2 regions of the Mesorhizobium sp. C399B genome follow, and region 1 is predicted to be linked to the other one. Evidence: riboswitches for the same ligand, from Rfam matches in the RefSeq annotation. Region 1 holds a riboswitch; the other holds the start of a gene.
The links. Region 1 has a riboswitch for S-adenosylmethionine ahead of metX (homoserine O-acetyltransferase MetX). Riboswitches for the same ligand answer to the same signal wherever they lie in the genome.

Region 1 (7,827 bases):
GGCGCCTCGGGAAGCTGGTGGCATGACCGGTCCGCCGGATGCGTGCGCCACATCGCGGCGCCGAAGATCAAGGCGGTCGACACGCTTGCCGCCGGCGACGTCTTCCACGGCGCCTTTGCTGTCGCGTTGGCGGAAACCATGGCGATCGAGCAGGCGTTGCGCTTTGCCAGCGCGGCGGCCGCGCTCAAATGCCAGCGCTTCGGCGGCCGGCTGGGCGCGCCGGACCGGGCCGAGACAATGGCCATGGTCGCGGCGACCTGGCCCGTCTGAAACAGATTTAACTTTTCACCGGGTGCTCGACCGCCTGCCGGCCGAAATCCGGCACGTCGATATCCTGGCCGGCCTCGATGATCGAACGGCGAACGGCCCGGGTGCGGGTGAACAGGTCGAACAGCTTGTCGCCGTCGCCCCAGCGGATCGCCCGCTGCAGCGAGGCGAGGTCCTCCGAAAAGCGCGCCAGCATTTCCAGGATGGCATCCTTGTTGTGCAGGCACACGTCGCGCCACATGGTCGGGTCGGAGGCGGCCAGACGGGTGAAGTCGCGGAAACCGGAAGCCGAATATTTGATCACTTCCGACTTGGTCACCGATTCCAGATCGTCGGCCGTGCCGACGATGTTGTAGGCAATGATGTGCGGAAGATGCGAAACGATGGCCAGCGTCATGTCATGATGCTGCGGGTCCATCGTGTCGATGTTGGAGCCGCAGCGCCGCCAGAATTCCGACAGCTTTTCCAGCGCGGCCGGATCGGTTCCCGGCAGCGGCGTGAAGATGCACCAGCGGTTTTCGAACAGCTCGGCGAAACCCGCATCCGGGCCCGATTTCTCCGTACCCGCCAGCGGGTGTCCCGGAATGAAGTGCACGCCGTCCGGCACATAGGGCTGCATTTGCGCAATGACGGAGGCCTTGGTCGAACCGACATCGGTGAGGATGGCGCCTTTTTTCAGCGCCGCTGCGATCTCTTGCGCCACCTCGCCCGACGACCCCACTGGCACCGAGACGATGATCAGGTCGGCGTCGAGGACCGCTTCCCTGGCGTCGGTGGTGTAGCTCTCGCCAAGACCGAGCTCCTTCGCCCGCGCCAGCGTGGCCGGGCTGCGCGTCGCGATGGCGACATGGCGGGCCAGGCCCTCGCGGCGGATGATGCGGGCCAGCGACGAGCCGATCAGGCCGATGCCGACCAGCGCGATCTTTTCAAACATCGGTGCTGTCATTGTTTCAGCTTTTCAGGAATGTCGTGAGGGCATCGATGACGCCGCGATTTGCTTCTTCGGTGCCGACGCTCATGCGCAGCGCATTGGGAAAGCCATAGCCGGTAACGCGCCGCAATATATAGCCGCGCTGGGTGAGGTAATCGTCCGCCGCCTCAGCCGAATGCCTCTTGTCGTCGGGAAAGTGGATGAGGACGAAATTGCCGACGCTGGGCGTCACGCGCAGCCCAAGCTTCGTCAGTTCTTCATTCAGCCAGGTAAGCCAGGTCTCGTTGTGCAACGAACTGCGCTCGACATGGGCGCGGTCGCGGATGGCGGCAATGCCGGCCTCGATCGCTGTTGCGTTAACGTTGAAAGGGCCGCGGATGCGGTTGATGGCATCGACGATGTGCAGTGGGCCATACATCCAGCCGATGCGCGCGCCGCCAAGGCCGAGCTTGGAGAAGGTGCGGGTCATGACCACATTCTGTGCGCTGCCCGCCAGCTCGATGCCGGCCTCATAGTCATTGCGCCTGACATATTCGGCATAGGCCGCGTCGAGCACCAGAAGCACGTTGCCCGGGAGAGCGGAATGCAGGCGGCGGACCTCCTGGAACGGCAGATAGGTTCCGGTCGGATTGTTGGGATTGGCGAGGAAGATGATTTTGGTCCGCGGCGTCACCGCGGCCAGGATCGCGTCGACGTCGGCGCGTTCCTCGGTTTCCTTGATCGTCACCGGTGTCCCGCCGGCCGACTGGATGTAGATCTTGTAGATCATGAAGGCGTGTTCGGTGATGATGGCCTCATCGCCGGCCGCCAGATAGGTCTGCGCCAGCAGGCCCAAAATCTCGTCGGAACCGTTGGAGCAGATGATGTTTGCCGGGTTGAGGCCATGCACCTCGGCGATCGCCTCGCGCAGCCGGCGGGCGGTGCCGTCGGGATAGACATCGAGCTTGCTGGCCACTTCGCGCGCGGCCTCGATCGCCTTCGGCGACGGGCCGAGCGGGTTCTCGTTCGACGACAATTTATGGACCTTGGCGACGCCGGCCGGTGCTGTGCTCTTGCCCGGCACATAGGCGTCGATGTCCATAATGCCCGCGCGGGGCGTCGGTCGTGCCTTGTCCGCTGTCTTGTCCATGTCGCAAATCCATCGAGAATGCCTCCGTCCGGAGGCCGCAGCGGAAATACAAGCCGTAGCCGCGAATGTCGAGAGGCGGGCAATAGCTGGCCGTTGACGCCGGGCCGCACGAGTTCTAGAAGAACGCAACAGTTCCGTGGTGATTTGGCCGGTCGGCTTGCAGCCACGTTAAACAACTCGCTAAAGGGCCGTTTGCGTGACGTAACCGGCTTTGCGATCGCATTGCCGGTTTTTTATTGCCTGACGGCGGGCAAGGAGAGTCACATGGCCGCGCTCCGCGCTACAAAAACCAACAACGAGGCCGACAACCCGTCGAGCCCTGTGTTGCGTTTTGGCCCTGACAAGCCGCTGAAGCTTGACGCCGGCACGCTTTTGTCGCCGTTCCAGATCGCCTACCAGACATATGGCGCCCTCAACGATGCCCGCACCAACGCCATCCTGGTCTGCCACGCGCTGACCGGCGACCAGCATGTCGCCAGCACCAATCCGGTGACCGGCAAGCCCGGCTGGTGGGAAGTGCTGATCGGTCCCGGCAAGATCATCGACACCAACCGCTTCTTCGTCATTTGCTCCAACGTCATCGGCGGCTGCCTCGGCTCCACCGGTCCGGCCTCGACCAATCCCGCCACCGGCAAGCCCTACGGCCTCGACCTGCCAATCATCACCATCCGCGACATGGTGCGGGCGCAACTGATGCTGGTCGACCATTTCGGCATCGAAAAGCTGTTTTGCGTGCTCGGCGGCTCGATGGGCGGCATGCAGGTGCTGGAATGGGCGTCATGCTATTCCGAGCGCGTCTTCTCGGCCCTGCCGATCGCCACAGGCGCACGCCATTCCTCGCAGAACATCGCCTTCCACGAGGTCGGCCGGCAGGCCGTCATGGCCGATCCGGACTGGCATGGCGGCAAATATTTCGAGCACGGCAAGCGCCCGGAAAAGGGGCTCGCCGTGGCGCGCATGGCCGCCCACATCACCTATCTGTCGGAAGCCGCCCTGCATCGGAAATTCGGCCGCAATCTGCAGGACCGCGAAGCGCTGACCTTCGGTTTCGACGCAGATTTCCAGATCGAAAGCTATCTGCGCCACCAGGGCATGACATTCGTCGACCGCTTCGACGCCAACTCCTACCTCTACATGACCCGTTCGATGGATTATTTCGACCTCGCCGCCGACCATGGCGGCCGGTTGGCAGATGCCTTTGCCGGGACCAAGACCCGCTTCTGCCTGGTGTCCTTCACCTCGGACTGGCTGTTCCCGACCGAGGAGAGCCGCTCGATCGTGCATGCGCTTAACGCCGCCGGCGCCTCCGTCTCCTTCGTCGAGATCGACACCGACCGCGGCCATGATGCCTTCCTGCTCGATGAACCCGAACTGTTTGCCGCCATCAAGGGCTTCATCGGCTCGGCGGCCCGCGCAAGGGGGCTCGCCTCATGAGCGTCAATGGCAGCCAGCGCGTCGACCTCGAAGTCGTGGCCAACCTGATACCGCCGCAGTCGCGGGTGCTCGATGTCGGCTCCGGCGACGGCCTGCTGCTCGAACTCCTGCAGGAGACTAAGCAGGTCGACGGCCGCGGGCTGGAGCTGTCACAGCGCGGCGTCAATGAATGCGTGGCGCGCGGTCTCTCGGTCATCCAGGGGGATGCCGATACCGACCTCGAATTCTATCCGGACAAGGGTTTTGACTTCGTCGTCCTGTCTCAGACGCTGCAGGCGACCCGCAACCCGAAGCTGGTGCTCGACGAGCTGCTGCGAATCGGCAACCGCGCCATCGTCTCCTTCCCCAATTTCGGCCACTGGCGGGTGCGGCTGTCGCTGTTCGTCAAGGGCCGGATGCCGGTAACCGCGGACCTGCCCTATTCCTGGTACGACACGCCCAACATCCATTTCTGCACCATCCGCGACTTCGTCAATCTGGTCGAGGAACTCGGCGCTTCGGTCGAGAAAGCCACCGCGCTCGACGGCAACGGCCAGAAGATCGGCCTGTCGATGCCATGGTGGTTCTGGAATTTCTTCGGCCAGCAAGCGGTGTTCTTGCTGAAGCGGTAGTTTGCCCCTATTCCAGCACGTTCGTCGCCTTGTGCGGGTGCTGAACGCCATCGGCGATGATCACATCGGCGTGGGAGTTGTCGGTGCGCAAGGCCAGAATCACCCGATAGGCTGATGAATCGTACCAGCCCCACGCATGCGCCCTGTCCGGAAACTCGATGACGATCAGATGCCCGGGCCATTCGTTTTCGACCACGTCCATGTCGCCGCCGTGGACAAGGAAGCGGCCGCCGAACGGCTCCAATGTGGCGTCGATCCTCTGCAGATACTCGACAATCTGCGGGCCCATTGTGACTTGACGCATATGGGCGACGGCGTAGGCGGCCATGGCTGAACTCCCTGTGAGATCGAAGCCCGACGACCGGCTTCGTTGGCGCAATCTGCAGACATGATGGCCATCGGTCGATTACGTCTGGGGTAATCGGCCGGCTTACCGGCGTCCTGGCTCAACAGTTTGTGATGACATTGCCGCTGGTTTTTTGTAGCGTCGAATCGAATGCCATCCCGGGGTAAGGCTTGGACGGCGACCATCAAAACCTCCGGCCTCCAGGCATTTCGGGGCACAATCGAAGCAACATGTCCAAGGCAACCGACCTCGCTCCGCTGATCTCGGTGATCACACCGACGCACAATCGCCGCAGCAAGGTGGTGCGCGCCGTGGAGAGCGTGCTGGCGCAGAATTTTCCCCGGTTCGAACACATTGTCGTCGATGACGGCTCGACCGACGGTACGGCAGCCGCACTTGCCGAAATCCGCGATCCACGGCTGATCTATGTTGGCTCGAAATGGCGCGGCGCCAATGCCGCCCGCAATGCCGGCATCGAGCGGGCGCAGGCGCCGGTGGTGACATTCCTCGATTCCGACGACGTCTATTTGCCGGATCGCCTGGCGCGGACGCTGGAGCAGTTCGACAACAATCCCTCGCTCGAAGTGCTGATCAGTTCCTTCGTGTCGCTGAAGGGCAATCGCCGCACCAACTGCGTCAACCGCGAAGCGCTGCTGAGCCGCGACTCGCTGGAGCGGGCCCTTGTCGCGCAGACCATCTTCATTGCCGGGTCGGCAATCACCGCCCGGCGCGAGTCGCTGCTGGCCATCGGCGGCTACGACAGTGACGTCACGCGCATGCAGGATCGCGAATTGTTGCTGCGCTTTGCCCGTCGCAGCGGCGCGCAGCTGTCCGAAGTGATCGACTGGAAAAAGTACAACTCGGAGAATTCGATCTCCGGTCGCCGGGACGGCTATGTCGAAGCCTATGCGAGCTTGATCGACAAGCACCCCTATATCGCCGACCGCTACCCCTACATTCCGCCTTACATGATCGCCCGGCAGCTCATCGCCGATGCACTCAAGGGCAGGGTTTCGCAGGCGTTCTCCGGCTATATGGCCAACCGGTCGTCGAAGGCGCTTGGCTATTCGCTGCTGCAGCTGTTGCGTGGCTATGTCGGCGGCCGGCGCTGGCGCCGCGATCTCTATGCCGAATTTCGCGACAAATACGGTGCACGGCCGGCCTGAAGTTTGCCGACAAGCCGCGCAGCGGCTTTCCCCTCCGAACTGCCTCAAACCTCATTTGTCGAGTTCCGGCAGATATGGGTCGGAATATAGCCGCCGGTCGCGTTCGCCCTGCAGGCAGTCCATGGGTGCGGCGGCATCGATCGGGACCACGGTCGCATCGGCGATGCCGCTCACCTCCAGGATCAACTTGCGGCGTATGGCGGTGGCGAATTCCGAGGCCGCATAGATCGGCAACACGAAGGAGCCGGGCCCACCGGTGACGCAGTCGTCATAATACTGGTCGAGATGGCTGAAGGTCGGCGACGGGCTGATCAGGATCGGCAGGCCGTTGATGACGATGCCCTTGGCCACCGCCGCATCGCGTGTCGTGGCGACGGGCAGCCCGGTGTTGTTGGGACCGTCGCCGGAAATGTCGATGACGCTGCGTGGCGCATCGAACCCCGTGCCCTCGAACAGCCCGGCGCCGAAGGCAAGCGCACCGGAAATCGAGGTGCCGCGAAAGCTGCGGAACGGCCGCGCTTCTATTTTGTCGGCGAAGGCGTTGGCGCTCTCTGCGCTGTCGATCACCTGCCAGGCGATGACGCCATCCTCGCGCACGACGCCCGCCCATTCGAAATAGGCAAGCGCGATGCGCCCGGTGGTTCCCGAGCGCACGGCCTTGATGAAATCGGGATGCCTGAGCGCCTCGACATAGCCAGCGCGCTGCAGCGCGAACTCCCTCTCGTCCATCGACTGTGAGATGTCGACGGCCAGCACCAGTTCGACATCCACGGCAACGGCCGGGGCAGCCACGGGCGTGGTGCAGGCAAGGCAGGCAAGCAGGCTGAGCGCATCGAGCATGGCCGCACCACGGATGTTTCGCCCCGTGAATCTTCGCCGCGATCGCGGCGAAATAAAGCCCCTTCTACTTCTTTCGCCGCACGGCCGCTTTCGGCGGCGGGTCGATGGCGCCGGTCCTGACTCGGGCGGGTTTCAGTGGCGCAGCACCCGTATCCTTCACGATGTTCAATGCGCGTGGAAAGAAATGACCATTGTGCAGTCCGCGCCCGATGTTGAGGATCGCGGTTTCCGGCAGGCGTTTCTCCAGCATGGACAGTACCCTTCGCAGCGAAGGACCATCGAACGCGTCCATCGCTTCGTCGATGATCACCCATTTCGGCTGCCGCAAGGCCAGCCTGGCGAAGGCCAGCGACCGCTGTTCGTCATCGTTGAGTTCACGCTCCCAGCGTGCGGAACGGTCGAGCGAGGATGACAGCCGCTCGAGGCCGACCTCGGCCAGCACCGCCCCAAAATCAGCATCGCCAGCCGGCGCCGAGCCATTCGGATGCAGCACTTCGCGTAACGTGCCGGCAGGAAAATACGGAACACGCGGCACGAAAATCGGCGTTTCTCCGGCCGGCAAGCCGATCCGCCCGCTGCCCCAGGGCCAAAGGCCGGCAATGGCGCGGAAGAACAATGTCTTGCCGGCGCCTGGGTCGCCGGTGATCATGACGCGCTCACCGGGATGAATCTCGACATGGCTGTCTGAAAGTTTGGTGCAGCCCTCCGGCGAGGCCACTTGGAGCTTCTCGAAGGTCAGGCTGCCATTGGCGTTATCGCCGAATTCGATGCGCTTTTCCTTGTCGTGCAGCACATCGGTTTCATCGAGCGCAATGCGGAAGTCGGCAACGCGCATCAGCGTGGCGCGCCAGTCGGCGATGCCGCCGATATTGTTGATGAACCAGCGCAGCGACGAGTGCACCTGGTTGAAGGCGCCGACCGCCATCATCAACCCGCCAAAGCTGATATCGCCTGAAAAATAGACCGGCGATGCCACAAGGATCGGCGCCACCACGGTGATCCAGCCATAGGTATCGGTCACCCAGGAAAGGTTGATCTGCGCTTTGTAGATGTTTCGCATCGCGCCCAGCACCGTGCCAAGGTCGATTTCGAGCCGTCTCTTG
Region 2 (7,827 bases), 1.6 Mb from region 1:
GTCGGGCGAAGCGAACATGTCGCACACAATCGCCAATCTCGAACATCACCACTTCAAATATTCGGCCTTCCGCCAGCCGGGCGACGTGCATGTGCACATGTTCGGCACGGCGACGCTGTCCTTTGCCGACGGCATCAAGACTCAGGCTGGCGACGTGTTCGAGATCGAGGCCGGGGATTTCGGCCTGCCACTGCGCAACCCGCTGGAGATTGAGCAGCCGGTGAAGGTGGCGGTGAAGGCGCTTTGAGGCAGCATCACAATTTGGGAGCCGGAAATGAACGGAATGCGGCTTGTCATTGTGTTCACGGGCGTGGCCCTGTTCCTGACCCAACCGTCGGTGGCCTTTAGCGCCGGCCAGTGCAGCCCGAAGTCCTATCGTGAAGCCCGTTTGGCGATGACGAGCCGTCTTCTGGCAACCGGCTATTCGAAAGCCCAGGTGAGCTTTCTGATGCGCAACACGGATCACATGACATCAGCGCTTCGCAGCGACAGGCTGAACAACAATGGCAAGGTCTGCGGCATCGACTCCGCCAAGGCCCATGTCCTCGGTTGCCTCGACAAGCAGTTGTTCCCGTTGAAGCGCGGCTCAAACGCTTCGCTCGACGAGGTCAAACTGACCGAAGGCTTTTGGGGCAGGAAACGTTTGGCCGCACGCGAACTGCTGTTTATCGGCCATTTTCATGCCTGCCTTGGCGCCGCGAAAGAGTATCTCTTTCGCGGCTGACGCCGGCGGACGGGACTCAATAAATATCGAAATCGAAATACTTGGCCTGGATCTTCTTGTAAGTGCCGTCGGCGACGATGGCGTCTATCGCCGCATTCAGCTTGTCGCGCAGCGCCGTGTCCTCCAGGCGGACAGCGATGCCGGCTTGCGTCTCGGTGCCCTTGACGTCGCCGACAAGCTTGCAGCAGCCTTCGCTCGCCTTCTTCAGCCAGTCCATCAGCACGAATTTGTCGGAGATGACGGCGTCGAGACGGCCGTTCTGCAAGTCGGTGATCGCCTCTTCCTGGGTGGGGTAGAGTTTCGCCTCGGCGCCGGCCTTGCCATAGGCGTCCTGCGCATAGTCGGCCTGGGTGGTCGAGGCCTGCGCGCCCACCGTCTTGCCGGCAAGGGCTGCCGGTTCGGTGGAAGTGAGGTCGCTGTCCTTGGGCGCCACCAGCGCCAGCGGCGTCGTGTAGTATTTGTTGGTGAAGGCGACCTGTTTCTTGCGCTCCTCGGTGATGCTCATCGAGGCGATGATGGCGTCGAACTTTTTCGCCTGCAGCGCCGGGATGATGCCGTCCCAGTCCTGGGTGACGATCTCGCACTCGACCTTCATCTGCGCACACAGCGCATTGGCAATGTCGATGTCGAAGCCCTCGATCTTGCCGTCCGCGGTGATGGTGTTGAAGGGCGGATAAGCGCCCTCGGTGCCGATCTTCAATTTGTCCTGCGCCTCAGCCAGCGAGCCGGCCGATATCACCAGCATGGCAGCGCCCGCTGCCGATATGATCCATCTTGAAATCTGCATTTTGGTTCCCCTTGCGCGCCGTTCTCTTGCCGGCCACCGAAAGGCAGCCAAGCATGGTGACGCAGCGCAGGCAAGTATTTTGCCTGACGGTGATCGAAGGTTCAGCCGGCGGGGCGGAAATGCTTGGAGAGCTTGAGGCCTTGCGCCTGGTAATTCGAGCCGAGATCGGTGCCGTAAAGCGCCTGCGGCCGCTTCAGCATGTGTTCGTAGACCAGCCGGCCGACGATCTGGCCGTGGTCGAGGATGAACGGCACTTCGTGGCTGCGCACTTCGAGCACCGCCCGGCTGCCGGTGCCGCCTGAGGCCGAATGGCCGAAGCCCGGATCGAAGAAGCCGGCATAGTGAACACGGAATTCGCCAACCAGCGGATCGAAGGGCGTCATCTCGGCGGCGTAGAGCGGCGGCACGTGCACGGCTTCGCGGCTGACCAGGATGTAGAACTCGTCCGGGTCGAGCACCAGTTCGCCGGCGCCGCTCTTATAGAGCGGCTCCCAGAAATCGACGGCATCCTGGGCGGCGCGCTTGTCGACATCGACCAAGCCGGTGTGATGCTTGCCGCGATAGCCGACCAGGCCGTTCTGGTCGCCGTCAAGATCGATCGACAGCGCAATGCCGCCGCCGGAAATGTTGGGCGGCTCGGTCGCCACCAGCATCTCGGCGCGGTGCAATTCGTTCAGCTCTGCCTCCGACAACAGCGCGTTGCCGGTGCGAAAGCGGATCTGCGACAGTCTCGATCCAGCGCGTACGACGATCGGGAAGGTGCGTGGACTGACTTCGAGATAAAGCGGCCCGTGATAGCCGGGGGCGATCTTGTCGAACTCATGGCCGCGATCGGTCATCACCCGGGTGAAGATGTCGAGCCGGCCGGTCGAGCTCTTCGGGTTGGCGGAGGCGGACACGTTTGCGGGCAGCGCCAGGCTTTCGAGCAGCGGCACGATGTAGACGCAGCCGGTTTCCAGCACCGCGCCCCCGGCGAGACTGAATTCGTGCAATTTCAGCCGGTGAAGCTTGTCGGCCACCAGATGATCGGGACCCGGCAGGAAGGAGGCGCGCACGCGAAAAGCCTTCTCGCCGAGCCTGAGATCGAGGCTCGCCGGCTGCACCTGGTCGACATCGAGCGCGCGCGGCGACTTCAGCGCGCCGGACTGAAACAGCGCGGAAATGTCCTGATCGGGAAGAATGCCTGTCTGCCGCAAAAGGCTGGCTCCGCTCCAAGGTCGGTCTCTTTGTGGCAGGTTCTTGCCGCAAAACCGCTGGATATTATTGCGGAACCTGCCTGGTACAAACCTCTTAATGAAGCCGGCAATTGACGCAAGCGCAGGTGAGGTCTAAAGGGTCGTTATCCCGTGGTGATTTGGCCGGTCGGCTTGCAGCCACGTTAAACAAGTCGCTAAAGGACCGTCAGGCCGCAAGGCCATATGGACCGGTTGCGACTTTCGCGGCCGGTTTTTTTGTGTCTGGAACAAAAGCGATGAGCACCAAGAAGCGTAACTGGAAGCCTCAGACCGCACTCGTGCACGGGGGAACGCTGCGTTCCCAGTTCGGCGAGACGTCAGAAGCGATGTATCTCACTCAAGGCTATGTCTACGAGACGGCGCAGGCTGCCGAGGCCCGTTTCAAGGGCGAGGAGCCGGGCTTCATCTATTCGCGCTATGCCAACCCTACCGTCGACATGTTCGAAAAGCGCATGTGCGCGCTGGAGGGTGCCGAAGATGCCCGCGCCACGGCGTCGGGCATGGCTGCGGTGACGGCAGCGCTGCTGTGCAGCGCCAAGGCCGGCGACCATATCGTTGCGGCGCGCGCGCTGTTCGGCTCCTGCCGCTGGGTGGTCGAGACGCTGGCGCCGAAATATGGCATCGAGGCAACGCTGGTCGACGGCACCGACATCGCCAACTGGGAAAAGGCGGTGCGGCCGAACACGAAACTGTTCTTCCTGGAAAGCCCGACCAATCCGACGCTGGAAGTGGTCGACATCGCAGCGGTGGCGGCGCTCGCCACCTCGAACGGCGCCAGGCTGATCGTCGACAATGTCTTTGCCACGCCCTTGCAGCAGAAGCCCTTGCAGCTCGGCGCCCATATCGTCGTCTACTCCGCGACCAAGCACATTGACGGCCAGGGACGCTGTCTCGGCGGCATCATCCTGTCGGACAAGAAATGGATCGACGAGAATTTGCACGACTATTTCCGCCACACCGGCCCGAGCCTGTCGCCGTTCAACGCCTGGACGCTGCTCAAGGGCCTGGAGACGCTGCCGGTTCGGGTGCGCCAGCAGACGGAAAGCGCGGCCAAGATCGCGGATTTCCTGGCAGGACGGCCGGAAATCGCCCGCGTCATCTATCCCGGCCGCGCCGACCACCCGCAGGCCGACATCGTCAAGAAGCAGATGACGGGCGGATCGACGCTGATCTGCCTCGACGTCAAGGGCGGCAAGCAGGCGGCCTTCGCCTTGCAGAACGCGCTCGACATCGTGCTGATCTCCAACAATCTCGGCGACGCCAAGAGCCTGATCACCCATCCGGCGACCACCACGCACAAGAACCTCAGCGACGAAGCTCGCGCCGAGCTTGGCATCGGGCCGGGAACGCTCAGGCTGTCGGTCGGTCTTGAGGATACGGACGATCTGCTGGAGGACGTTGCGCAGGCGCTGAAGGCAGCCGGATAGGCCGCGAGGCGTCACGCTCCCGACGAAACCTCTTCCAGTTCGGCCGTCTTGGTGCCGATGGTCATGGTGTTGCCGCGCCAGTCGACGGCGCCGCTCAGCCAGCCGCGCGCCCAGATGGCGGGAAGCATCATGTCGCGGACCATCATCGCCGGGACCATGCGCAGCGACAGATGCCAGCCCTTGGCCGCGGCCAGCGCGCATTCGGGAATGTAGGCCGCCGTCAGCACGGCCATCACCGTGGCCGGCAGGCTGATGCCGGCACTTGCGGCCGCCACCAGCGCCAACGCCAACGGCACGGCGACGCCGGTCAGGATCTCGGGTGCGAAAAACAGCGGGAAGGTGACGCGGCGCAACCGCGCCCAGCGCGCCTGGCGCGACCAGATGTCGGCAAGTCGGCGCTGCCCCAGTGGTTGCTCGAAAGGCGAGGCAACGAGATTGACGTGCAGGCCCAGTCCGTTGACCAGCTTGGTTGCAGCAGCATCCTCGGCGATCTCGGCGGCCAGCGCGCGGATACCGCCACTGGTATCGAGCATCGGCTTGTTCCACAGCATGCTCTTGCCTTGGGCAAAGCCGAGACCGAGCGCCTCGCCGGCATATTGCCAGCGCGCCTGCAGCGTGTTGAGGAACGCGCATTCGACCTCGGCCCAAAAGCCATCCGGCCGAGAGCCGATCGGCGTCGAGCAGATAAGCCCGGTATTGGTCCGCCAGGCCGCCATCAGGTGCTGGACGTAATCCCTTGGCATCAGCACGTTGGAATCCGCCAGAATAACCCAATGATAGCGCGCCGCTTCCCAGCCCTTGACGCAGTTGTTGAGCTTCGGGTTGCTGCTGACGCGGTCGTCGCCGATCAGCAGCCGGGCCGGCACGTTGGGAAACAGGACGATCGCCCTGTTTATCAGTTTGACGACGGGATCGTCGGCGTGAGCGACGCAGAAGATCAGTTCGTAGCGCGGCCAGTCGAGCGAGAAGGCTCGCTGCAGCGTCTCTTGTGTGAACGGCTCCACGCCGCGCGACGGCACGACGATCGAGACCGGTGGCTGCTCGCCGGACGGCGGAGGGATAAGGCGACGCGCTTGCAGTTTCGACGAAGCAAGCAGGATGCTGGCGAGATTGGAAAGAAGCAAAGCGGAGGAAGCGAAGGCGGCTGTGAGAGCTAGTTCCATCGAGATCTGGTCACTCCGGAAAGGCCGCTCGCGGCTGCTTTGTCAGTCGACAGATGGGCCTTGAGTCGCCGGCAAGGTTTGCGCACACCAACATTGTCATGTGTCACTTAAATGACATTGTTTGTCGGCACTGCGCTTTGAGGCTGGCAGGACATGCCGCTCTGCGCGTATCAAACCGCATGGCGCGACAAATGTTCCCTGCTGCGCAACCGGAGCAGCCCATGTACCGCGCCGTCACGCGCAACATCGAAGTGCAGGTCAGACCGTTCTACCTGGAGGACCGCTCGGACCCGGCGGAGAACCGTTATGTCTGGGGCTACCAGGTGACGATCGACAACCAGTCGGACGATTTCGTGCAGCTTATGGCGCGTTACTGGCACATCACCGACGGCAGCGGCCGGGTCGAGGAAGTGCGCGGCGCCGGCGTGGTCGGCGACCAGCCTGAGCTCAATCCCGGCGACAGCTATCAATACACGTCAGGCTGCCCGCTCTCGACGCCCTCCGGCTTCATGGTCGGCCACTACACCATGCGCAACAAAAAGGGCGAGACGTTCGACGTCGCTATTCCCGCGTTTTCGCTGGATCTGCCGGGGACCCGACGGACGGTGAATTAGGGGTTTTCTCCCCATCTCTATACGGGGAGAAATGCCCGGCAGTGCAATGAGGGGCGCCGCCGGACTCATGAGGTTTCTTCCACGCACATGACGTAGGCTATGCGCGGCCATTCACCAAAGTTCGCGCTGCCCCTCATCCGCCCTTCGGGCACCTTCTCCCCGTGAACGGGGAGAAGGAAGAGATGCTACTGAGCTGCAAACTCCGCCGGGTCGAAGTCGTACTGCTTCGAGCAGAACTCGCAGGCGACGTGGATGCCGCCATCTTCGGTGCTGTCCTTGATCTCCTGCGCGGAAAACCCCTCGAGGATGCCGCGTATCTTGTCCCTTGAGCAGGAACATTGGTCGGCGACCGGCACGCCGCCGAAGACGCGCACGCCATGTTCGTGGAACAGCCTGTAGAGCAGCCGCTCGGCGCCGATGGTCGGGTCGATCAGCTCGGTCGGCTCGATGGTGCCGAGCAGCGCCACCAGCTCGCGCCACGAATTGTCGGCCGGCTCCTGCGTCACGTCACGCGGATCGCCGTCGCCGCCCGAAATGTCCGGCACGCGCATGCGCTCGGGTGACTGCGGCAGGAACTGCGCCAGGATACCGCCGGCGCGCCACTGCTCGCGCGCACCGCCGGGGCCGGGCGTCAGAAGCTTGGCCACCGACAGCCGGAGGTCGGTCGGGATCTGCTCCGACTGGCGGAAATAGGTGCGCGCGGCGTCTTCCAGCGTCTCGCCGTCGAGCTGGACGATGCCCTGATAGCGCTGCGTGTGCGCGCCTTGGTCGATGGTCAGCGCCAAAACGCCGCTGCCCAGCAGCGTCTGCTGCGAGGTCTGGCCTGCGGCCACCAGGGCCTCCAGCCGGTCGGCGTCGAAACGCGCATAGGCGCGCAATGCCGAAGGCGTGGAGAAATCCGCGACCAGCATGTCGACCGGGCCGTCGGTGCGGGTCTGCAGGATGAACTTGCCTTCGAATTTGAGCGAGGTGCCGAGCAGCACCGTCAGCACACAGGCTTCCGCCAGCAGGCGGGCGACCGGCTCGGGATAGTCGTGACGGTTGAGGATGGCGTCGAGCATCGGCCCGAGTTGCACGGTGCGGCCGCGCACGTCGAGCGGGCCGACCTCGAAGGGTACGACATGATCGTCGCCGGCATAGCCGAACTCGCCGAGTTTGGGGTGATGTTCAGTCACTTGATGCGTTTCCAACATGACAAAGCTCCAGGGCGCGGCCATGCGGCCCGGAGGGGTGCATGCGTCCAAACGCGCTTGATTTGCGTGATGCGGCGCAAATAGGCATCGCGCCGCCCCGGATCAAGCGCTTGGAGATCAAGCGCCTGGAGATCAAGCGCCCAGACACCAGGCCAAAACCGCCTTCTGGGCGTGGAGCCGGTTCTCGGCTTCGTCGAAGACCACCGAATGCGGACCGTCGATGACCTCGTCGGTCACTTCCTCGCCGCGGTGCGCCGGCAGGCAGTGCATGAACAGGGCGTCGGGCTTGGCCCTGGCCATCAGCGCCGCATTGACCTGATAGGGCGAGAAGACATTATGGCCGCGGGCGCGGTGTTCCTGGCCCATCGACACCCAGCAGTCGGTGACGATGCAGTCGGCCTGGTCGACGGCTTCCTCGGGCGAGCGGGTGAAGTGCAGCTTGCCGCCATTGCTCTTCGACCAGTCGATATGCTTTTGCGCCGGCTCGCTGCCTTCCGGCACTGCGACGTTCAGGTTGAAGCGGAACCGCGCCGAAGCCTCGAGCAGCGAATGCAGCACGTTGTTGCCGTCGCCGGTCCAGGCGATGGTCTTGCCGGCAACCGGACCGCGATGCTCCTCGAAGGTCATGATGTCGGCCATCAGCTGACAGGGATGGGTGTCGTCGGTCAGCCCGTTGATGACCGG

Region 2: another riboswitch for S-adenosylmethionine. It lies ahead of NLY36_RS19860 (O-succinylhomoserine sulfhydrylase); the one in region 1 lies ahead of metX (homoserine O-acetyltransferase MetX).

Annotation. Positions count from the first base shown of each region.
Region 1 is NZ_CP100472.1:2,514,926-2,522,752, forward strand. Features, by position in the region: gene NLY36_RS11910 (sugar kinase) at 1-270, shown strand, start outside; gene NLY36_RS11915 (prephenate/arogenate dehydrogenase family protein) at 278-1,213, opposite strand; gene hisC (histidinol-phosphate transaminase) at 1,218-2,327, opposite strand; SAM riboswitch at 2,454-2,531, shown strand; gene metX (homoserine O-acetyltransferase MetX) at 2,592-3,761, shown strand; gene metW (methionine biosynthesis protein MetW) at 3,758-4,372, shown strand; gene NLY36_RS11935 (DUF1330 domain-containing protein) at 4,380-4,700, opposite strand; gene NLY36_RS11940 (glycosyltransferase family 2 protein) at 4,949-5,884, shown strand; gene NLY36_RS11945 (DUF1194 domain-containing protein) at 5,936-6,724, opposite strand; gene NLY36_RS11950 (ABC transporter ATP-binding protein/permease) at 6,789-7,827, opposite strand, start outside.
Region 2 is NZ_CP100472.1:4,141,003-4,148,829, reverse strand. Features, by position in the region: gene araD1 (AraD1 family protein) at 1-247, shown strand, start outside; gene NLY36_RS19875 (hypothetical protein) at 275-724, shown strand; gene NLY36_RS19870 (ABC transporter substrate-binding protein) at 741-1,511, opposite strand; gene NLY36_RS19865 (2'-deoxycytidine 5'-triphosphate deaminase) at 1,613-2,707, opposite strand; SAM riboswitch at 2,848-2,925, shown strand; gene NLY36_RS19860 (O-succinylhomoserine sulfhydrylase) at 2,983-4,173, shown strand; gene NLY36_RS19855 (ceramide glucosyltransferase) at 4,185-5,336, opposite strand; gene apaG (Co2+/Mg2+ efflux facilitator ApaG/CorD) at 5,558-5,950, shown strand; gene NLY36_RS19845 (Hsp33 family molecular chaperone) at 6,136-7,167, opposite strand; gene argF (ornithine carbamoyltransferase) at 7,276-7,827, opposite strand, start outside.